3 regions of the Vibrio sp. QJM3NY_27 genome follow, and region 1 is predicted to be linked to each of the others. Evidence: predicted binding sites of a transcription regulator. Region 1 holds the regulator's gene; each other region holds the start of a gene.
What was found. The regulator PurR, encoded in region 1, represses purine synthesis genes. The targets are predictions, from matches to a motif close to TNANGNAAACGTTTNCNTNA.
Positions count from the first base shown of each region.

Region 2: the regulator PurR is predicted to act here: its motif matches at 2,492-2,511, upstream of pckA (phosphoenolpyruvate carboxykinase (ATP)).
Region 3: the regulator PurR is predicted to act here: its motif matches at 4,228-4,247, upstream of AC3CIA_RS11395 (NupC/NupG family nucleoside CNT transporter).

Region 1 covers NZ_CM173511.1:2,348,837-2,356,633, forward strand. The annotation lists gene elyC (envelope biogenesis factor ElyC) at 1-153, shown strand, start outside; gene torR (two-component system response regulator TorR) at 380-1,093, opposite strand; gene torD (molecular chaperone TorD) at 1,378-2,025, shown strand; gene purR (HTH-type transcriptional repressor PurR) at 2,342-3,346, shown strand; cyclic di-GMP riboswitch class I at 3,517-3,602, shown strand; gene AC3CIA_RS10430 (TfoX/Sxy family DNA transformation protein) at 3,730-4,320, shown strand; gene AC3CIA_RS10435 (TVP38/TMEM64 family protein) at 4,456-5,136, shown strand; gene AC3CIA_RS10440 (putative signal transducing protein) at 5,207-5,524, shown strand; gene AC3CIA_RS10445 (alpha/beta fold hydrolase) at 5,664-6,461, opposite strand; gene glgA (glycogen synthase GlgA) at 6,747-7,797, opposite strand, start outside.
Region 2 covers NZ_CM173511.1:114,223-122,019, reverse strand. The annotation lists gene gspC (type II secretion system protein GspC) at 1-730, opposite strand, end outside; gene hslR (ribosome-associated heat shock protein Hsp15) at 1,048-1,434, shown strand; gene hslO (Hsp33 family molecular chaperone HslO) at 1,453-2,346, shown strand; gene pckA (phosphoenolpyruvate carboxykinase (ATP)) at 2,684-4,309, shown strand; gene AC3CIA_RS00520 (AsmA family protein) at 4,463-6,433, shown strand; gene AC3CIA_RS00515 (bifunctional GNAT family N-acetyltransferase/hotdog fold thioesterase) at 6,473-7,408, opposite strand; gene dtd (D-aminoacyl-tRNA deacylase) at 7,425-7,797, opposite strand, start outside.
Region 3 covers NZ_CM173511.1:2,572,633-2,580,429, forward strand. The annotation lists gene folD (bifunctional methylenetetrahydrofolate dehydrogenase/methenyltetrahydrofolate cyclohydrolase FolD) at 1-781, shown strand, start outside; gene AC3CIA_RS11390 (cation:proton antiporter) at 952-2,766, opposite strand; gene AC3CIA_RS11395 (NupC/NupG family nucleoside CNT transporter) at 2,982-4,181, opposite strand; gene AC3CIA_RS11400 (LysR family transcriptional regulator) at 4,387-5,307, opposite strand; gene AC3CIA_RS11405 (lytic murein transglycosylase) at 5,460-6,458, opposite strand; gene AC3CIA_RS11410 (YcgL domain-containing protein) at 6,489-6,779, opposite strand; gene minC (septum site-determining protein MinC) at 7,001-7,663, shown strand; gene minD (septum site-determining protein MinD) at 7,685-7,797, shown strand, end outside.

The sequences.
Region 1 (7,797 bases):
CGTTACTGGCACGAAACAATGGGGTTGATGTGGCAAAGCCTGCGTGATTGGCTTGATACAAGTAATGACACCGTTGAAGAACCCATTGTTGTTCCTGAAACATCTCGCTTAGTTGAAGATGACGGTGGTATTTCTGCGGCGCAGCCTCAATAAACTCAACCGAATAAGTAAACTGGATCTTATCAGTAGACATAATCTTACCTGTAGACATAGTCTTATCTTTAGATTCGGCCAGATAGGCAAGACTGATTAACCAAGTAATTTGCAGGTTTCCAGTTCGTAAACAGTAAAAGCTAAGCAATAAAAAAGCCGAGACATCAATGATGTCTCGGCTTTTTACGTTTAAATATCGTTGTTGATTAATCACTCTCGCAGGAAATCAATCACCAGCGAACATGTAACCTTCACCGTGAACCGTTACAAAAATTTGTGGATTCTTAGGGTCAAACTCCATCTTCGCACGCATACGACGGATTAACACATCGATAGTTCGATCGTTTGGAGCATCCACTCGGTGACTGATCATATTCAGAATGCGTTCACGACTTAATACCTGGTTAGGATAAGAAGAGAGCGCAACCAACAGTTCATATTCAGCTTTAGTCAGTTTTACCGGTTCGCCGTTTTTGCTTAGCGCACGACGAGGGATATCAAACGTCCACTCACCAAAACGAACCACAGATTCGTCTTCAGTCTCTTCAACCTTACCTGCTGCTGTTTTACGAGCGGCAGAAATGCGCCAAAGTAGGTTTTTAACTCGAACCAATAACTCGCGAAGTTCGAAGGGTTTAGTAACGTAATCGTCAGCGCCCATTTCAAGGCCAACGATTTTGTCGATGCTATCCGTGCGTCCAGTAACTAAAATAATTCCAATGTCTGATTGACTGCGTAATTCGCGAGTTAGCATCAATCCATCTTCGCCTGGTAAGTTGATGTCCAGCATAATGAGGTCAACGTTATTATCTTCTAACACGTTTCTCATTTGAGCGCCGCTTTCTGCTTCGCTTACTGTGTAACCTTCGTTCTGGAAGTATCCGACCAGTTTACTGCGGGTTACCACATCATCTTCTACGACTAATACGTGATAGCTCATCTACACCACTTTTCTTATTTAATAGTTTCAGTGACTATTCTATTCATAACTCGTAACAATTCTAGTGGTACACAAGATAAAAGCCAGAAACATGGATCTTTTTTGATACAAGACAATCTTAAACCTTGCTATTTATCGTCCATCGCAATTCAATATAGGCATTACTACTAACGAGTAACTTTGCGTTTCGCAAATAACCTTGTTATTCAGCCTTGGTGTGCTTTGCACAAGTAATTTCAAGATGCATATAAGTAACACCACAAGACTAAATCAGGATCTAAGAAATGAAAGATACGAAAGCGTTCAACGAGCAAAGAGCAGAAATATACTGGTTGCTATCAAGCTTATTCGCTAAAGAGCTCACTCAAGAAGAACTCGATCACTACCACTCTGTTGAAATTCGTTCTTTCCTAACTGGTTTAGGCGAAAATGAAACACTAAAGCCGGCGATCGATAGCCTAGTGGATGCGCTAAACCGCCTACAAACGCGTGAGGATGCTCAACTAGAATTGTCTGCTGACTTCTGTGACTTATTCTTAAAAACAGATAAGCATGGCGCACTTCCTTACGCTTCTATGTATATCGGTGAGACTGGCCTTTTGAATGATAAGCCAGCAAAAGATATGGAAGAGATCATGGCCAAGCACAACTTAGTGGTGAACCAAGACCTAAAAGAACCAGCTGACCACATCGCTATCGCACTCGACTTCCTTGGCAACTTGATCATCCGTTCTAATGAAACGGAACTTGAAGAAGAGCTAGAAAAATCGTTCATTGTTCAACAGCAATTTATAGAGCAACAACTTCTTACTTGGGTACCAAAGTTCAACGTTAAATGTCATGACGTTGACGAATTCGGTTTCTACGCATCAGTCTCATCTCTGCTACTTGCATTCTGTACATTGGACACCCAATACCTCGCTGGTGAATAAGCTTATTGGATGACTCGTTAAATAAATTCAGAAGAATGTGACAATTCACCCGGATTTCCGGGTGAATTTTATTGCGAGTAATTTCTAGTCAGTCTAAAATTGTGACCGCAAACGATAAAATATGAAACATTCACGAAATGCTATGCTTATTATAGTTTTGAGCATTTCGGTGTTAAGACAAGCCGCTCAATAGCGGTTTTTTGTTTTTTAGCACTTTAGTACCCAAAGAGCCCTACAAATTTAAGCTCTTAGTTAGGTAGCTTAACGGCTACTTCATTCCGTACTTTGGGAAAGTAGCTTCTAATAGGATAAAACCATGGCCACTATAAAAGATGTCGCTCGCTTAGCAGGCGTATCAACAACAACCGTTTCTCACGTAATCAACAAAACTCGCTTTGTTGCAGAAGCGACGCAAGAAAAAGTAAATAAAGCCGTAGACGAACTGAACTATGCACCAAGTGCCGTTGCTCGTAGTTTGAAGTGCAATACAACCCGCACTATCGGCATGCTAGTTACTCAATCAACTAACCTATTCTTCTCTGAAGTTATCGATGGTGTTGAAAGCTACTGCTACCGTCAAGGTTACACTTTGATTCTGTGTAATACGGGCGGTATCTATGAGAAGCAACGTGACTACATTCGAATGCTTGCAGAGAAACGTGTAGATGGCATCTTAGTTATGTGTTCTGACCTAACTGAAGAGCTAAGAGGCATGTTAGACCGTCACGCTGACATTCCTAAAGTGATTATGGATTGGGGCCCTGAGAGTTCTCAAGCAGATAAGATCATCGACAACTCTGAGGAAGGTGGTTACCTAGCGACCAAATACCTCATTGAGCACGGTCACTCCAAGATTGCTTGTTTAAGTGGCCACTTAGACAAAGCGGCATGTGTTGAACGCATCGCGGGTTACAAACGCGCACTCAACGAAGCTAAGATTGCTACCGATGATAACATGATCATTGAAGGTAACTTCGAGTGTGATACTGCGGTTCTTGCTGCAGAGAAAATCATTAAGATGGTAGATCGCCCAACGGCCGTATTCTGTTTTAACGACACCATGGCACTCGGCCTAATGAGCAGATTGCAAGAGAAAGGAATTCGTATCCCTGAAGATATTTCAGTGATCGGCTATGACAACATCGAGTTGGCTGAATACTTCTCTCCGCCGTTAACAACGGTTCACCAACCCAAACGTCGTGTTGGTAAGAACGCTTTCGAAATTTTGTTAGAACGCATTAAAGATAAAGACCATGAAAAGCGTGTGTTCGAAATGCACCCTGAAATTGTTGAGCGAAGCACAGTTAAAACGTTAAATTAATTGATAAATTCAGTTTAGTTTAATCAAGCGCACCTTTAGGTGCGCTTTTTTTATCAACAACATGAATGAACCTGGTATCATACTGGAAAGATCATTAATTGAAGCAATATCACATTTTGAAATAACAAGTGTGAGCCTCATTCAACAAAAACTTTATTCTATTCAATCAGTCACGCACAGGGCAAATCACTTGAAAGAGTGAGACGCAAAGCTTCCGGCCTAAACCACTCGTTGGTATGGTAGCGGGGTTACCGATGGCAAAATGCAGTAACTACTAATAATTTAGTAATTTACGGCTAATTGACAATTTAATTGCAACATTTTGCTAATCTCTCGGACCTGCTTATTTGGTGGCGTAGTTCAAATACACCGAGATAAATAACATGGATAAACCGATACTAAAGGATTCAATGAAATTATTTGAATCCCTAGGAAAAATAAAATCACGCTCGATGTTTGGTGGCTTCGGTCTTTTTGCTGATGACACTATGTTTGCTCTGGTTGTAAATGACCAGCTGCACATACGAGCAGACAAATGCACAACGAAACAGTTCGAACAACAAGGGTTTCAACCGTACGTCTACAAAAAACGTGGTTTCCCTGTCGTTACTAAATATTTCGCTTTACCCGAAGGCCTGTGGCAAGACCAAGAGAAAATCTTGCAGCTTGCAACGACGTCTCTGGGTTTTGCTAAAGAAGAAAAAGCTGAGCAATCTTCAGCTAAGCCTACTCGACTCAAAGATCTGCCCAACCTTCGACTCGCCACTGAGCGTATGTTGAAAAAAGCAGGGATCGATTCCGTAGAACGTTTATATGAATCTGGCTCTGTAAACGCATTTAACGCCATCAAAGAATCACATGCGTCTTCTGTCAGTATTGAACTACTTTGGGCGCTAGAAGGCGCGATCAATGGCACACATTGGTCTGTTATACCGCAGCAGCGTCGTGAAGAGCTTATCAATCGCGTCAATTAACATTGTAAGTGAAAAACTATATACATAACTAAGCCGCATTTACTGCGGCTTTTTTTATATCTGCTGAAAGTTAATCTATGCTTTGCCTGTCTATCTATACTAATGGTATACATTGAAAATTTAGAGGAAGTATCAATGAGTAAGAAAATGATATTGGGTATTGTGTTGGTCGTAACCATCGTCTTGTTAGGCGTCAATTTCGGCCAATACCTAACGCTTGAAAATGCCAAGGCCCAACAAGCCGTTTTAACTGACTACATTGATAGCAACTTCATTGCTGCCGCTGCTATCTATTTTGTCGCGTATTTAATGATTACTGCTTTCTCAATTCCTGGTGCTGCTGTTGTGACCCTGTTAGGGGCTGCGCTATTTGGTTTCTGGAATAGTTTGCTGCTGGTCTCTTTCGCCAGTGCCATTGGTGCAACCCTCGCATTTCTAAGTAGCCGCTACCTTTTACGTGACTGGATCCAAACCAAATTTGGTGACAAATTAGCAACGATTAACAAGGGCGTTGAAAAAGACGGAGCATTTTACTTGTTTTCTCTGCGTCTGATTCCTGTATTCCCATTTTTTCTTATCAATCTGTTGATGGGTCTAACACCGATGTCCGTGAGTCGTTACTACATTACGAGTCAAATAGGGATGTTACCGGGTACCGCTGTTTTCTTGAATGCTGGTACTCAACTCGCGGAAATTGATTCACTTTCGGGTATCGTGTCCCCTTCAGTACTTTTGTCATTTGCCTTACTGGGTGTATTCCCAATCATTGCAAAATGGTTGATGAATAAATTTCGCTCAGCACCTGTGGCTGAATAACGTCTATCACTGAATAACGTATACTTATAATAGCTAAATAACGCATATAGCCAGATAAGGTTCTATCTCAATGAAAATCTTCAGTGCATCGAATCCGACAGAAGCCCACATCATCTGTGGATTGCTAGAAAGTGTGAATATTGCGTGTGAAGTTCGTGGTGAAGGGTTATTCGGTTTGAAAGGGGAAATTCCATTTACCGAAGAAACTGACCCTTACGTATGGTTATATGAGCCAGAATTGGCGAGCAAAGCCCGGGCAGTTGTTAATGACTACCAGAAACAGCAAGATTCGATCATTTATGAAGAGTGGCGTTGCGGAGAATGTCATGAAGTCAACGAAGCACAATTCGGTTCTTGTTGGCAGTGCGGTGCTGCTTCACCTGAATAGCAGATTTTGAAAGGTAAAGTGGCTCCAACGGCCTTATATAACAACTCGGTCAGATACCTCCTCCAAATAAAAACGGGAAGCTAAAATTAGCTTCCCGTTTTTGTTTCAATTCTATTCGAGCATCTGTTCTGCTAAAGAATCACTGAATTTGCTTTTGTATAAAAGCGATAGATCGTTGATTGAATTCTTCAGGGTTTTCTACGTTACACACATGCCCACAATTGGCAATTTCTACCAACTCACTCGACTTATGCGCTTCTACCATTTCTTTTACTGGCTTGATGAACATGTAGTCGCGCTCGCCCATCAAATACAAAGTTGGAATCGGCAATTCTCGGTCTTTGAAGTACTTCATCAATGGGTTCACATCAGCCGTAAGGATAAACCAGCGTTTAAACTCTTTTTGGCACAGCTTTTTGGCTTCGCGGATAAACAGGTGACGTGATTCTTTTTGGCTTTTTTGTGGCATCACAACGTAAGCAAAAAGGCTGTATAACCACATATAAGGAATGATGTGCTTACTCAAGTTACCCAACTTGATTAAGACTTGAGAGCGAGTGTTGAGTTTGGTCACGGCACCACCTAGCACCATTGAACGTACTCGGCCAGCCGCTAGCTCTGCGACATTACGGACAATAATCGTGCCCAAAGACATGCCTACAAAGTGTGCAGAACGGATTTTCAGATGGTCTAACACCTTAAGAATATCGAGCGTTACCGCTTTGAACGTATAACGATTCGAAATCAGCTCTTTGAGGATGTTGTCTGATTTACCATGCCCTCTCAAATCAATGAGAAGCAAGTTGAAGTGCTGTTTATACGCTTTGATCTGCTTAAACCAAATGGAGGAACTGCCTCCTGCGCCATGCACAAATACAACCCACTCATCGCTCGTAGGGTGAGTAAATGTTTTATGAAATAGTAAACTCTCAGACATACCTATCGCTTTAATTATTGGAATGGAGCTCTGCCTCATCACAAGGCGATGGCTAAGGATATCACGCAATCAAGAAATTTAAGTGATAATAGTGTCAAACCTAACATTAGTCATGTGAATACCTACCCCACCTTTTCTACCTGACTAAAATGAGTTTGCAAGTTTTGTCTTCCTAAACGTGATGTGATCTGACCAGAAAACAAAAAGGCACTCTACTATCAGAGCGCCTTCTACTATTAAGTTCAGTTGTTATACATCAGCTTATTTTACAGCTAATTCAGCACGTTAAAATGCAGAATGGTACATCGTAAGGTATTCTTTTGCCGCATCTTCCCAACTAAAATCTTGTTGCATCGCGTAAAGTTGAACACGCTTAATTTCAGCGGGGTTTTGTGCATAAAGTAGTAATGAACGATGCAATACTGCCAGTAACGCTTGCGGTGTTGGCTCTTCAAAAGCAAAGCCGGTCGCTATCTCGGGATCCTGATCGTAATCATTCACACTGTCTTTTAAACCGCCCACAGAGCGAACAATCGGTAACGTACCGTAAGCCATGCTGTAGATTTGGTTTAAGCCACAAGGTTCGAACTCCGAAGGCATCAAGAAGAAATCAGAACCCGCTTCAACTAAGTGCGCAAGCTCATTATTATACGCTTCTACAAACGAGAACTTATCTGAGTGAAGTGCCGACAGCTCTTTCAGCTGACTCGCTAAAACTGGATCACCAGTACCGACAATCACGATCTGAAGATCGTTTTTCAAAAACTGTTCGATGATAGGCAGTAAGTAATGAACACCTTTCTGATTAGTCAAACGACAAACCATGCCATAAACCGCACAATCGGTGACGGGGAGGCCAACATCTTGTTGCAGTTTTTGCTTACAAGCTGACTTCCCACGAACCATGCTGTGCTTTGTCGCTTTGAATTTACGAGGGAGGAAAGCGTCCGTTTCCGGGTTCCAAGCTCCGTAATCACAACCATTCAAAATGCCAAAAAGATCCGCGGATCTGTACTGGAATTCTACTGCCATACCGTGACTGCCTAATTCCGTTTTCAACTCCTCGGCATACGTTGGACTTACTGCGTTCACCTTATCAGCACACATCACGCCGGCTCTCAGCATTGTGACATGCGTGTCACTCACTGAAGCTTCAGGCACATTGTAGCTATGCATTTCTGGTAGAAATTGCAGTTCATCGTATGCGAACACACCTTTGAAAACTGCGTTGTGAATTGAGATAACACTGCGCGTATTTTCAAAGAAATCATGTTGTTGATAACGTGATTTAAGCAAAAAAGGAACAAAGCCTGTATGCCAGTCATTTGCATGAATG
Region 2 (7,797 bases), 1.3 Mb from region 1:
TAAAAAGTTCTGAATCTTTGCCAGGGCTCACACGATAACCAATCACTTTATCGTCGCGTTTCACCTGAGACAGTCGAACATATTGGAAGATTTGTTGCGGATCTTTCATTATCTTCGCTTTAATTTCATCTAGCTTCTCTTCTGTAGAAGCTGGGTTGTTGCCACGCACAGAAGAAGAGGTACGAGGTGGCGCAGGCGCTGATACAGACAAACGCTTGTACTCAATACCTTCAAGCATCAGGGTTTCGTCTCGCCCAGAGTTATCGATGATCACACGATCGACCAATACGGCCTTGAGCTTAGCTCTAGTGCCTTCAATCTCTTCGTTAATTCCGTAGGTCGCTTGTGTGCCGCGATTGGCAATCACCGCCAAGCTCAGTTTTGGATTAGAGCTGGCGACAGCGCCCACTAAAACGAGGTTCAGTCGCGTCTTTGGCGCATCTTGGATAACTTGCTGCTCAACCACAGCAGGCGTGGTTGGGTTATAAGCACCAAACATGTTGCTCTGCTGCAAAGAAGAGATATCAAGAGTCGATTGAGGCGTTGAAGACGAGGAAGCCGTTGCAGCCCATGGCACGACGGTTTGCTCAGCAGGTTCAATAAACCATGCAAGCTGTCCTAAAATCCATGCGGAAGCTGCGATCAACACACAACAAAGAACAAGGCTCAGTTTCTGCTGGAGTAAAAATCCATTCTCTAAAAATCGGCTCAGCACCGGAGAGTTATCCATGCGAAGTTTGAGCTCTAAAAAGTTCACGTTCCCTAACCCTTTCTATAACGAATAAAGCTGTAACCTACTAAACTATCAGCTTTTTTGTTCATAAATTCTGTTCCTGCTTATTAAAAGCATAAGATCCTGAACTATATCATAGCAAATCTATAAATCGGCATTACCTGAGCTATTTTGTAATCTTCCTTGAAAAAAAAGCCAATCGCCTCCACATAAGCTTCTACTAAATGTGATAAGCGTCATCAAATAAAATAAGTTGCATACTGTGAATAACAGTTAAACCGCATTCATTTCTAACTGAAAAGGCACTGTCCTATATGAAAACGACTAATGAAGCTGTCAGACTCGATAAATGGTTGTGGGCAGCACGCTTTTATAAAACTCGTTCAATTGCTCGCAACATGGTCGATGGTGGCAAAGTCCACTATAATGGTCAGCGCAGTAAACCCAGCAAAATCGTAGAACTTGGGGCAGTGATTACCCTGCGCCAAGGGAATGAAGAAAAGACGGTCACCATAGAGAAAATATCCGCACACCGTGGCGGGGCGCCAGTCGCTCAAACCCTCTATGAAGAAACCACCGAAAGCTTGGCAAAAAGAGAAGAGTTTGCACAACAGCGCAAGCTAAATGCTCATAGCCCAGCACCAGAACGTCGCCCAGATAAAAAGCAACGTCGTGACATCATCAAGTTCAAGACTCAATAAGCTAGAAGGAATAGCCAAATGGCAGACCCAATGTCTACAAGTAATGTTTTAAATCGCTACCTATTTGAAGACCTATCAGTACGTGGTGAATTGGTACAGATGAACGAAGCGTACCAACAGATTATTTCTAGCAAGGAATACCCAGCGCCAGTACAAAAGCTGTTGGGTGAGCTACTGGTTTCAACGACGCTGCTAACGGCGACGCTAAAGTTTGAAGGCTCTATCACGATGCAACTGCAAGGTGATGGCCCAGTATCTCTCGCTGTTATTAATGGCGATAACGATCAGAAGATTCGTGGTGTTGCGCGCTTTGACGGTGATATTGCTGACGACGCTGGCCTGCACGACCTTATAGGTAAAGGCCACCTAGTGATCACTATCGATCCTAAAAAAGGTGAGCGTTACCAAGGTATCGTTGGTCTTGAAGGCGAAACACTTGCTGACGTTCTTGAAGGTTACTTTGCTAACTCAGAACAGCTTAAGACTCGTCTGTGGCTACGTACGGGTGAACATGAAGGCAAAGCACACGCTGCAGGTATGTTACTGCAGGTTATGCCAGACGGCACCGGCACGCCAGATGACTTCGAGCACCTGGAGCAGTTAACTGACACGGTTAAAAACGAAGAGCTATTCTCTCTAGAAGCGAATGATTTGTTATACCGCCTATATAACCAAGAGAAGGTTCAGGTATTTACCCCTCAACCTGTCGAGTTCTTCTGTGGTTGTTCTCGTGAACGCAGTGGTGCCGCTATCATTACCGTTGCTCAAGAGGAGATCTACGACATCCTGAGTACGGAAGGTAGTGTTGCTCTTCACTGTGATTACTGTGGCACAAACTACTCGTTCGATAAGGGCGACGTTGATGCACTGTACGCAGAAGCAGCAGATAAAGGCGACAATACGGTTCATTAATTTACAGCGTACCAAAAACACGTAATTTACCCCACAAAGGTCAGCACTAAGCTGGCCTTTTTTGTGATCAAAATAGCGCAAACTCCGTAACATCTCGTAATAAAATCACCGCTTAATTTTAATCAATTAATAATGTTCTCGCCCCTAGCGCAAAGGTTTGCGTACAGGATAGACTAGTTAGGCCAATATGTGACGAGACGCTTAAAACCCCAAGATTAATATGGATACTTTTTGAGCTGTATCCCTGTTTCCCCAGAGTCTCGTTGCTAGCATGGTGAGCAGATAACAATAAAAAATTAATACAAAATCCCTACAAAATATCCTACAAGGAGCACCTATGACCGTTATGGAACATACTAAGGCTGCACAAATTGATCTAACTAAGCACGGACTGACTGGCGTTACTGAAGTTCTTCGTAATCCTAGCTACGAGCAGTTATTCGTTGAAGAGACACTGCCAGGTTTGGAAGGCTACGAAAAAGGCGTAGTAACGGAACTAGGCTCTGTTGCGGTTGACACTGGTATCTTTACTGGCCGCTCACCAAAAGATAAGTACATTGTTAAAGATGACACTACGCGCGATACCATGTGGTGGTCAGATCAAGGCAAAAATGACAACAAACCGATTACAACTGAAGTTTGGAGTGAGCTGAAAGAGCTTGTGACAACTCAGCTATCTGGCAAGCGCCTGTTTGTCATCGACGGTTATTGTGGTGCTAACCCAGATACGCGTTTAAGTGTGCGTATTATCACTGAAGTAGCGTGGCAAGCGCACTTCGTTAAGAACATGTTCATTCGTCCAACTGACGAAGAGCTAGCAACGTTCGAACCTGATTTCGTGGTAATGAACGGTGCTAAAACAACTAACCCTAACTGGGAAAAACAGGGGCTAAACTCTGAGAACTTCGTTGCTTTCAACCTAACAGAGCGCGTTCAAATCATCGGTGGTACTTGGTACGGCGGTGAGATGAAGAAAGGCATGTTCGCAATGATGAACTACCTGCTTCCTCTGCAAGGCATTGCTTCAATGCACTGTAGTGCTAACGTTGGCGAGAAAGGCGATGTAGCCATCTTCTTCGGCCTGTCTGGTACAGGTAAAACAACCCTATCAACCGATCCTAAGCGTGAGCTAATCGGTGATGATGAGCACGGTTGGGATGACGATGGTATCTTCAACTTCGAAGGTGGTTGTTACGCGAAGACTATTCGTCTATCTAAAGAAGCAGAACCAGAAATCTACAATGCAATCCGTCGCGATGCACTGCTAGAAAACGTAACGGTTCGTGGTGATGGTTCTATCGATTTCGATGACGGTTCAAAAACAGAAAACACTCGTGTTTCTTACCCGATTCACCACATCGACAACATTGTTAAGCCAGTATCAAAAGCAGGTCACGCTCAAAAAGTTATCTTCCTAACAGCGGATGCGTTTGGTGTGCTACCACCAGTATCTAAGCTGACTCCGGAGCAAACTAAGTACCACTTCCTATCTGGCTTCACAGCTAAGCTAGCAGGTACAGAGCGCGGTATTACTGAACCAACACCAACGTTCTCTGCGGCATTTGGTGCAGCATTCTTAACTCTTCACCCAACTCAGTACGCTGAAGTGCTTGTGAAGCGTATGGAAGCAGCTGGCGCTGAAGCTTACCTAGTGAACACAGGTTGGAATGGCACAGGTAAACGTATCTCAATCCAAGATACTCGTGGCATCATCGACGCTATCCTAGATGGCTCAATCGACCAAGCTGAAACTAAGGTTATCCCTATGTTTAACCTAGAAGTACCGCTAGCGTTGCACGATGTTGACCCAGCGATTCTTGACCCACGTGATACTTACACTGACCCACTACAATGGGAAAGCAAAGCGAAAGATCTAGCAGAGCGCTTCATCAACAACTTTGATAAGTACACAGACAATGCTGAAGGTAAGTCACTGGTTGCGGCAGGCCCTCAACTAGACTAACCCAACATCTGCTCGGGCCAAGCCAAAAGCGAACGCCCAATTTAAAGTGATATTTTTGTAGCAAGCCCCTCTTTTGAGGGGCTTTTTTGTTGCTGCTTGCCCCTTTTTGTTCCACTCTGTTTTGAGACTATTGAAATTTAAGGCTTTCAGGGAATGAAAAAGGTATTCATGGTGATTGGCATTGTGGTGGCCATCATCGTTGCGACTATCGCAGCGTTGTTATTAAGCCTACAAACTCAATACCGATCGGATGTTGCTAACTTTTTTATCAAGCATACGCTTGAACAACCTATACTCATTGAAGACGTTGAGTATCAGGCGCCTTATCACATCACCTTGATGGGCATTACCCAAAGCCAACCTGATAAACAAAAACCTCTCTATATCGACAAGATCGATCTTTGGTTCAGTCCCAGCTCGATTACAGAAGCTAAACTGGTCTTGGACTCCGTCTTGATCAGTGGCCTACAGTTGGAGATAAGCGATCTAGAGACATTCACGCCGTTATTCACCCAACCAAACATCAAGCTCCATCAGCTAGCCATCAATAATCTCGACTTTTCGACCCCAGACTTTAATGCGCGAGGCATCGACCTCCAGATCTCCGATCCAACGTGGGATGACAACAACGCATTGCTGCCTTATGGAAAAACTCAACTCACCGCCACGCAACTTTACTGGCAAGGTGAAGCCTTCGATAACCTTCTGATTGATCTAGACCTAAAACCCAGTGATAGCACTCTGTATGGCGCTTCATTCGACTGGCGCGGTGCCAAGATTTCAGGACAAGCAGAGCAGTATCAGCAAGATTGGTCGTTGGTGAATGTGACCGTCGATAGCTTACGACTCAATCAGAAACAGACCCAAAGCCTACTAAGCAAAGAGTGGGATGTCGCAGGTATTCAGATCAATCACATCAATAGCTTAGATATTCTGCGCAGCGACGTGGAATGGCAAGATGGCCACTTAACCGCTTTTGATGCGTCACTAGAAAATATCCAACTGCCTTTTGAGCTGTGGAAGCAACAGAAGGCCATTTTCTCTCTGCAAGCAGAGGGAGTGACCATTGATGATGACATGTTCATAGAGCCAAGTATCAAGCTCAATTTAGATCCGAACCAGATTCTGATTGAAGATTTCTATACTCAATTCTTACAAGGCAGTATTCAACTTAATGGCGAAGTAACCCCTAACAGCATTCAATTAGCGCAGCTCGACCTGCAAGGCATAAAGTGGATTACGGAAAGCAAAAATAAAGTTCTACCATCCGCTCGCCTATTGCCTTGGCTGACACAGCTTCAGCAAGCCTCTATTGACCGACTTAATATAGAACGTAGCCAACTTATCCAACTCGCAACCAAACCCTACTGGCAGGTCTCAGGGCTGCATGTAGAAGGACATCAGGTTCAGCTGCTGCAACAGAGAAAGTTAGGACTGTGGCAAGGCAAGTTGATGGTTAGCGCCAACGATGCAAGCTATCAAAATATTGTCAGTGTTCAACCCGTAGTTGAAATGAATAGCGAACAAGGAAAATGGACGCTGACACGCCTGTTTATGCCACTAAAGCACGGCTATATTGAAGCCAATGCGACACTCGACTTCAACCAAATCAGTAAGCCATGGAGCTTAGATATCTCTGCCGACGGGTTACCCATAGCACCCATGCTGCAGCAACTCGAATTACCGCTCGATGCAACGGGCTATGGTGAGTTTGAACTTCAAGCCGCAGGCTTGTATGGCGATTCCTTGATGCTCGGTTACTCAACCACAGGGCAACTCACTGGCAGTGTTCGCCAAGGTATGATGACCTTTAACGATAAGCTTTCTGAAACATCGACCAATAACGTGTTTGAAATCCCAGAGCTTAATGCGAATTTTGACCGTGGTCGCTTCACTCTTGAACCAATGCACATTATTGGTGCGTCCGCAGCAGAGCAAGGTACACAAAGAGTTCAAACGCTCAACGGTGAGGTCTCTGGAGAGCTCGATTTGCTTAAGATCGAGCAACACACTCTCTCTATTTCCTTATCGGATCAATGCCACCAAATATCAGGAAAGCTCACCCAAGCAGAGTATTCCGAGAGTAACGACTGCCAACAAAAAAGCGCCACTCCACAGGAGTAGCGCCTTCTATCTGTATCTGTATCTGTTAGCCAGTGTCAGCTATACGCTTACGTTGGAGTCTGTTGATAATCGCTTTTTGTAGTCAGGGATCAGCATATAGGTTCCCGTAAACTCGACCGCTTCCACATCGCCACTGTTAATGGTCACATGAATGATGATGCGAGCTTTTCTGCCAGACGCGAGGCGATCTAAATCGCCACTGATCCCATCCAATGACGTAGATGCGACTGGGTTTTGCTCGACGGGATGACGATAACGAATATTACTGTCTGCCAGTACGATATCACCGGTCAGCCCACGCTCTTTCATCAGTAACCAAGTCATTCCCCAACCCGTTAGAGTCGCCAAGGTAAAGGCGGAGCCAGCAAACATGGTGTTATGAGGGTTAAGGTTGGGATTCAACTGAGCGCTACACTCAAACTGATAACCCGTGTATTGGTTAATCTTGATGCCCATTTTGTCACTGATCGGGATCTGATTTTCCCAACGCTGCTGAAGCTCATTACACCATTCTGGTTTGCGCAGTACATCAGCCATTGGGTCAAGAGGTTTCACCATCTGTTGGTGACGCACAGGGCCGCGTTGATCGTTAATTTCACCTCGACGTTCAAACTCATTCTTCTCATAGAATGAGATCGCATCTTCACGTGCATTACACACCAAACGCTTCGCCCCTTCTTGACGTGCCAGTGACTCTAGCGCAACCAAGATAAGTGAGCCCATGCCTTTACTCTGGCGAGATTTCTTCACCGCCATATAGCGAATCTGCCCCTCTAGATCTGGGGTGATATAGAGACGACCAATCGCCATCGGGCGACCTCGACCATCGACAATCATGCGATGGTGACTCATGGCATCGTATTCATCGCGCTCTGAACCTACCGGCATTCGCCAAGGTTCACGGAGCATCTGCCAGCGAAAATGGTAATACTTGTTCAGTTGATTTTCGGTGGTCGGTGTTATGAGTTTAAACATGCTTATTCCTTTAAGCCTAAACTTGCAGCCAGAATGTTACTGGGCCATCATTAACCAAAGACACTTTCATGTCGGCTGCAAATCGGCCACGTTCCGTTGGTAACACTGATTCACACTGGTCAGAGAAATAGTTGTAAAGACGCTCTGCATCTTCTGGGTGAGCACCGCGAGAAAATCCTGCTCGTGTGCCTTTCTTAGTATCAGCTGGCAGAGTGAATTGAGAAACCACTAATACCTTACCTTCTACCTGCTTTACATTGAGATTCATTTTATCGTCTTCATCTCCAAAGACACGATAAGTGGTCACTCGTTCCATCAAACGTTTGGCTTTGGCTTCGTCATCACCTTTTTCTACGCCTAACAGAACCAATAAGCCTTGCTCAATCTCA
Region 3 (7,797 bases), 220 kb from region 1:
TACTCAAGCTGGATTGCGTGCTCCGGGCCTAGCGGTTGTTTTAGTGGGTGAAGACCCGGCATCTCAGGTTTACGTTGGCAGTAAACGCAAAGCGTGTGAAGAAGTTGGTTTCGTCTCGAAATCTTTTGATTTACCAGCAACTGCCACCGAACATGAATTGCTAACGCTAGTCGATCAACTCAACGAAGACCCAGAGATTGATGGCATTCTAGTTCAACTGCCTTTGCCTGCTGGTATCGATACTACTCACGTTCTTGAGCGTATCACACCTGAAAAAGACGTTGATGGCTTCCACCCATACAACGTAGGCCGTTTGGCTCAGCGTATGCCTAAGCTACGCTCTTGTACGCCTAAAGGCATCATCACGCTGCTTGACCGTTACAACATCGATTTACGCGGCAAGCACGCGGTTGTTGTAGGCGCATCAAACATTGTTGGTCGCCCAATGACTCTAGAACTGCTTCTAGCAGGTTGTACGACAACAACATGCCACCGCTTCACCAAAGACCTTGAAGGTCACGTACGTCAAGCAGACGTTGTTGTGGTTGCCGTTGGTAAGCCTAACTTCATTCCTGGTGCTTGGATTAAGAAAGGTGCTGTTGTGGTCGATGTTGGTATCAACCGTTTGGAATCTGGCAAGCTCGTTGGCGACGTTGAATACGATGTGGCTAAAGAGAGCGCAAGCTTCATCACACCAGTACCGGGTGGTGTAGGCCCAATGACAGTGGCGAGCCTAATCGAGAATACAATGATCGCTTGTGAGCAATTTCACTCGAAATAGTCGGCAATGACAGCTTAGGTAGTAATACCAGTGGCATGAATTGCCTCGCCCTAGAGTAAAATAAGCTAGAGCAAAATTAGAAAGCCGCAGCGTGAAAACGTTGCGGCTTTTTTGATACTGAGCTATTCATTTTTGATACAAAGCGACTCGCTTTAAATACAGAGCACTCACTACTTATCTGGAGTATCAATACCTTCAATCTCTCCCAAAGGCGGCAATAAACTAATGACCTGACACTCCGTTGATATGAGTTTTTCCAATTCAGAGCCTTGTGTCACTAAGCGAAAATCACCATCATTAATCACGCCAAGTGGAATCGCTTTAGGGTACAGGGCATTAAACTCATTAAGGTCAAACGCCTCGGTTAAACCCGTGCTCTTAATTTGGCTGCCTTGAGCCATCAAGGAGTTAAGTTTGGAATAGGTAACCCCTTCTGAAAACAGGCTTCTATTGCCATCACGGCTCACCTGATGCCTTTCATGTTTATTTTCTGAGGATTCAAGTTCAAACACCTTATTCTCACCAAACTCATCTTGATAGTGCATACTGACTAGTGGGTTGGTTTGACGATAAGGCGATACAATCATGGCACGCCCTATCCCATCCAATTCCAGGTTATTTTCAGCATGGCTCGAAGCTGGATTACCGAAATAGACATTCAAGTTGTCCATGCGCGCTAAGCGAATGCTCTCCCAGTTGGTATCAGCAAGCACACTGTTGATGTTGTGTGTCGCCAGCACTTTGGCAAACTGACGTGAAAAATGAGTCGCACCAAAGAAAATAACCCCTTGTGCCTTCTCTTGAGTCACACCCAGCCTTCTAGCCCACCAACTCGCGGTTAGGCTCTGAATCACTACCGTACCAATAATGACCAAGAACACCATTGGCACCAGTAAATCCGCCCCTTCGATTAATTGCTTCTCTTGAAGCTTGATTGCAAACAGAGAAGAAACCGCGGCAGCTACGATCCCGCGAGGCGCCATCCAGCTCAAAAACCATTTATCGGCTGAAGTAAGATCCGTGCCGATCCCGCTGATCCACACACTCAGAGGACGAGCCACCAGCATAACGACCGCTAATAAGCCAATACCACCCCAACCTATCGAGAGGAAAGTCCCTGAATCAAGCCTGCTCGCTAACAGAATAAACAACGCAGAAATGAGTAACACAGTCAGGGTTTCTTTGAATTCAATAATGTCTTCGAGATCCAAGCCTTTCACATTGGCGAGCCAGATACCCATGATGGTCACGGTTAATAAACCGGACTCTTCACTCAGATCATTTGAAAAAGAGAACGCCGCCAGCATTAATGTCAGGACCGCCACGTTACGCAAATAGTGCGGAACCCAATGCCCTTGCAGCATCTTGGCAATCAAATAGCCACCGATGATCCCTAAGCCCAAACCAATGGCTAAAGTCAGCCCCAACGCCGACAGAACATGGCTTGTAGGATCGGCTGAAGAGACAATGTATTCGTAAACGAGAACGGCAAACAGAGCGCCAATCGGGTCAATCACTATCCCTTCCCAGCGCAAGATACTGCCTAGCGAAGATTTGGGTTGAATGCTGCGCAGCATGGGAACAATCACCGTTGGGCCGGTCACCACGACTAATGCAGCAAACAACGCCGCCAATGGCCAACTGAAATCGACAAAATAATAAGCCCCCACCACGATGCACGCCCATGTAATCAACATGCCGAAACTCACTAAGTGAGTCACCATGCGGCCATGGCCTCTGATTTCTTTGAAATTAAGAGTCAATGCACCTTCAAACAAAATGATGGCGACCCCTAATGAAATCAACGGGAACAGTACATCACCAAAAATGGCATCAGGATTAAGGATGTTGAGACCGGGACCTAATAGCAGGCCAACGATAAGCAAAGGAAGAATAGCGGGAAGACGCAAACGCCAACCAAGTAGCTGGCAAGCCAAGGACAAGAGTCCAATTAACGCCAAAGAAGAAGTGATCGACAAATCCATTTGTGCCCCTAAACATTTGTACCACACCCTGTGGTACAAACTTATTCACTGAAATAAGAAAGCCTACGTTCTTACACTATAGGCTCTCTTTATCATACTAAGCGAATATTATTGTGGTTAATCAGTCACTTTACTATAGGGAGAGCAAAGCCACGATTAGCTAACTGGGTGGTTATGGCCCAGTTAGAAAGTGCTTATAAGTCACCAATGATTACTTATAGAGAAAGCACCACGCCGGCAATCGCTGCGCTCATTAGGTTGGCAAGCACACCCGCACAAATTGCTTTAAAGCCGTATTGTGAGATGAAAGAACGACGCTCTGGAACTAAGCTGCCCAAACCGCCAATCAAAATGGCCATCGTAGAGATGTTGGCAAAACCACATAGCGCGAAAGTAACGATCGCTTTTGAGTGCTCACTCAGTGCGTCTTTTACGTCCATTAACTGGATGAAAGCCACAAATTCGTTCACAACGATCTTGTTACCGATCAGCGAGCCTGCAACCACAGCCTCAGACCACGGCACACCGATCAGCCATGCAACGGGCGCGAACACATAACCTAGGATAAGTTCGAAGCTTAGGTTTACGCCAAACCAGCCACCAACAATACCTAACAAGCCATTCAGCATTGCTATCACACTGATAAAGGCCAAAAGTGTCGCACCCACTGCAACGGCAATACGAAGTCCAGACATAGCCCCATCTGCCATTGCCTCGACTACGTTTGTTGCTCGTGGAATTTCAACGTCAGACTCAATATTTTCTTGAGCCTCATCTGCGCTACCTGGTACCAAAATCTTGGCCATCAATAGACCAGCAGGAGCAGACATGAATGCCGCAGCGATCAGGTAGTTCAAATCAACACCAAGCGATGCATAACCGACTAGCGTACCACCAGCTACAGAAGCCAAACCACACACCATGACGGCAAACAGTTGTGAATCCGTCATGTGCTTCAAGTAAGGTTTAACCACCAATGGCGCTTCGATCATGCCAACAAAAATATTCGCAGTTGCAGACAGTGACTCCGCACGACCTGTACCTAAGAACTTTTGCAAAGCCCCACCGATTAGGTTGATTACCTTTGGCATAAAGCCGATGTGATACAAACCTGAAATCAATGCAGAGAAAAAGATAATGATGCCGAGAACGTTAATAGCGAATACAAATCCGTTATTCGTTAGGCCACCAAATAGGAAGTTAATCCCCTCTTGACCGTAGTTGATCAAGCTAGACACTGCACCAGTAGCTGCATTCAACACTTCTTTACCCATCGGCACATAAAGAACCAATAGCGCGAATGAGATTTGCAGTAAGAAAGCCAAAGAGACGGTTCTTAGCGGGATATTTTTTCTGTCCGTAGATAGTAACCAAGCGGCTACTAAAATAGTGATAATTCCAAGTAGGGAAGCCATATGCGTCAACCTAAAAGTTGTAGGTAGTAAAGGCGACGCATTGTATAGAGGAAATCGTTTGCGGCAAGGTGCGGTTGTTAATGTGATGTTGGGATTATCACTGCCTCACCTATGATTATATTAAATCATTGAATTTTAATGATTTAACTTGCTTAAAAAACAAACTTTTTCCATATGGAAATTATATTTATAGATTGGGAAACAGTTAGCGGTGCAGTTCAACGCAGGTTTTGAGGTTTTTGTCCCAATAAGTCGGCGATCCGATATGATCTTTGATGAACTCAATCACTGCTGAAAGCTTCTTCGGCATGTTCTTTCTACTCGGATACACGGCATAGAATGGCATCAGCTGACTCGCTCGCCATTCCGGTAAAACTTGGATGAGCTTGCCCGTTCTAAACTCTTCTTTGACTAAGTAAGTCGCTAGGTAAGCAACGCCCCAACCTGATACTGCCGCGTCTCGTACCGCTTCAGCCAAATCCACCGAGTAATCGCCCGCCACTTTAACACTGAGATTTTCTTGGCCGTTATCAAATGCCCATGACGTGTAATCACGTTCGCGGCTGCGGTAGATTAGGCAGTTATGGTCAATCAGATCAGATGGCACGTGTGGAGTCCCTGCCTTAATCAGATAATCCGGTGATGCGGCTACCACAAACTGGCTATCTGCTAAACGCTGCGCAATGTAACCTTCCGGCAAGTCTTCATTGTTAGTGATCCAGAGATCCAAGCGCTCCTCAATCATGTCCACTTTGTAATCGAACAAATGCACTTCAATTCTCAGCTGAGGGTAAAGCTGTCTAAGCTGGTCAATCGCTGGAATGATATGCAGTGTGCCAAATGACTGAGACAAGCCTATACGGAATATTCCAGAAATGTCGTCACGCTGGCTATCCATGTCCATTTGAGCCGCTTTCACCGTATTGAACAGCTGCTCACAATGCTGATAGAACACTTCTCCAGCTTCAGTTAACGTAAGGCTGCGTGTGGTTCTTTGCACTAACTTGATACCTATCGAATCCTCGAGCAAAGCAATTTGTTTACTGATGTGAGATACCGACACATTCAAGCTTTTTGCTGCACTGGTAAAGCCTTCATGCTTGATTAACGCATGGAATATCACCATCTGTGCGGCTCTATCTGTTAGCACAAAACCACCTTCTTAAATATCTGAAATATAAAATAAAAAGGACTCCGAAGAGTCCTTTAATCTGTTCTGCCTATAGTAGGCTAAATGCTATTCAAAGCGACCTAGTTCTATTAATCAGATTGAGTCGATTAATCAAACTTAATTCTATCGGCTAGGTGACTGACAGCCAAAGCAAAGTAGTAAGAACGATTCCACTTCATTAACACATTGTAGTTGTTGTAAATGAGGTACGAACGACCCGTTTCATCGTCCGGCATTATCAACCAAGCTTTGATGTCTTCATCAAGTGTAGGCAGTGGGCGATCGTCATAACGCTTAATACCAAGTTCAGACCACTCTTTTAGGTATTTCGCTTTGTCTTCGTCTCGACCTTGCATCTCAATAGACACGGTTGATGGAACGTGAACCTGACGCCCCCAAGTATATTTGTCATCCCAACCCGATTGGCTGAGATAATTCGCCGCCGAAGCGAACACGTCTTCTTCGGTACCCCAAATATCTTTCTTGCCATCACCACTGCCATCAGCGGCGTAAGCTAAGAATGAGCTAGGCATAAACTGAGGTTGCCCCATCGCGCCAGCCCAAGAGCCTTTCATCTCTTTTGGTGCAATATGGCCTTGATCAAGTATCTTCAATGCCGCCATCGCTTCGCTACGGAAGAAGGCTTCTCTGCGACCTTCATAAGCCATGGTTGTTAGAGCATCAATAACACTGTAATTCCCCGTGAACTTACCAAAATTACTCTCCACACCCCATAGAGCGACAATGAATCTTGGTTGAACACCATATTCATCACCAATACGCTTTAACGCTGTGTAGTGTTTCTTATAGAGTGATCTCGCCTGCTTCACTTTCCAGTCAGGAACCGCACGTGGAATGTATTCATCCAGAGTCAGTTTCTTTTCAGGTTGGTTTTTGTCAGCTTTTACCGCTCTTGGCTTAAACGTCACACCATCAAAAGCTTCATCAATGATCGCTTCAGAAATACCTTCTTCACGACCTTGTTGCTTTAGTTTTTCTACATATTGCTCAAAGCTAAGCTCTTCAGCTTGAACCGAGCCAATGGTCAGGCTATTACCCAATAGTAATGCCGACACAGCCAATATGGTTTTCGAAAATTTACTCAACGATCACTCCTCCTTGAATTGAGGTGGCTATCACTCTTCGTCTTGACCTTTATTTTGAGCTTTACGCTCTTTATGAAGCTCAAGTTCGTTAACTGGTGGCGGCGGAACCTGCAAAAAGAAACCATCGGTGTTCAGTGATTCTCTCACTTTATCGATGTTCACTTGAGCCAGTTTACGGCCGTCCATTTTAATTACCATTACAAAACTAGGTTTACCAAACATTTGCATCAATGCGTCAGGAACTTGTGAAAAATCATCCTTCTTAGGGATATAAAGGTATGTTCCTTCTTTCTTTGAACTTTTATATATAGAACACAGCATGACAAACCTTTTTTAAATGTTTATGACTACAAAACTCTCACTTGCGAGATCAATAGTTTATGTTAGGGAAATATTGGGAACAAAACGTTCATTTGACAACAAGATTACTTGCTGTGCTTGGTTTGGGAATATAACATGATAAACCTAGTTTCAGGCAATGCCCTTTATTTTATTGATAAAGAAATTGTACCAATCCGCTATTGAGGTCCTGTAGTTTTTCGATGTCTAGTAACCCAGATCTAAAAGGTAGCAGTTTCACGCTATCTGTTTTGCACTTATCCGATGATCAAGTCGAAAATGCAGTGTCTTTTCTTCAAGAGAAGGTAGACCAGGCACCCACTTTTTTCGCAGCTGCGCCTGTTGTTATCAACATTAGCAAAGTCGCGGGCGATATAGATTTCGTGCAACTGAAAAATGGTATATCTCAAGCGGGCATGATCCCGGTTGGTGTGGCTGGCTGTTCAGATAAACGCATGCAAAACCTAGCCAGAGATGCAGGTTTTGCCGTGATGACAGCAAGTAAATCTCCTTCTCAAGCTCCGGCGAAGATGGCCCCGATAAAGGTGGTGAGAACCCCGATACGTTCTGGTCAGCAGGTGTATGCGAAAGATGGTGATTTGCTGATTCTTAGCCACGTAAGTGCAGGTGCGGAAGTGATTGCCGATGGCAGCATCCATATTCATGGCACGCTACGCGGTCGTGCAATTGCAGGTGCAAGTGGTCAAACTGAAGCAAAAATAATTTGTAATGATTTACAAGCCGAGCTGGTTTCCATTGCAGGAAATTACTGGCTCAGCGATCAAATTGAAAGCGAGTACTGGCAGAAGAAAACCATGTTCAGTATGGCAAACGATGTATTACACGTTGATGTCCTCGCAATATAAGAGAAATAAAAGGAAAACAGAATGGCACGCATTATCGTTGTAACGTCGGGTAAAGGCGGGGTAGGCAAAACGACCTCCAGTGCAGCTATTGCCTCAGGTCTGGCTTTAAAAGGGAAGAAAACCGCAGTCATCGA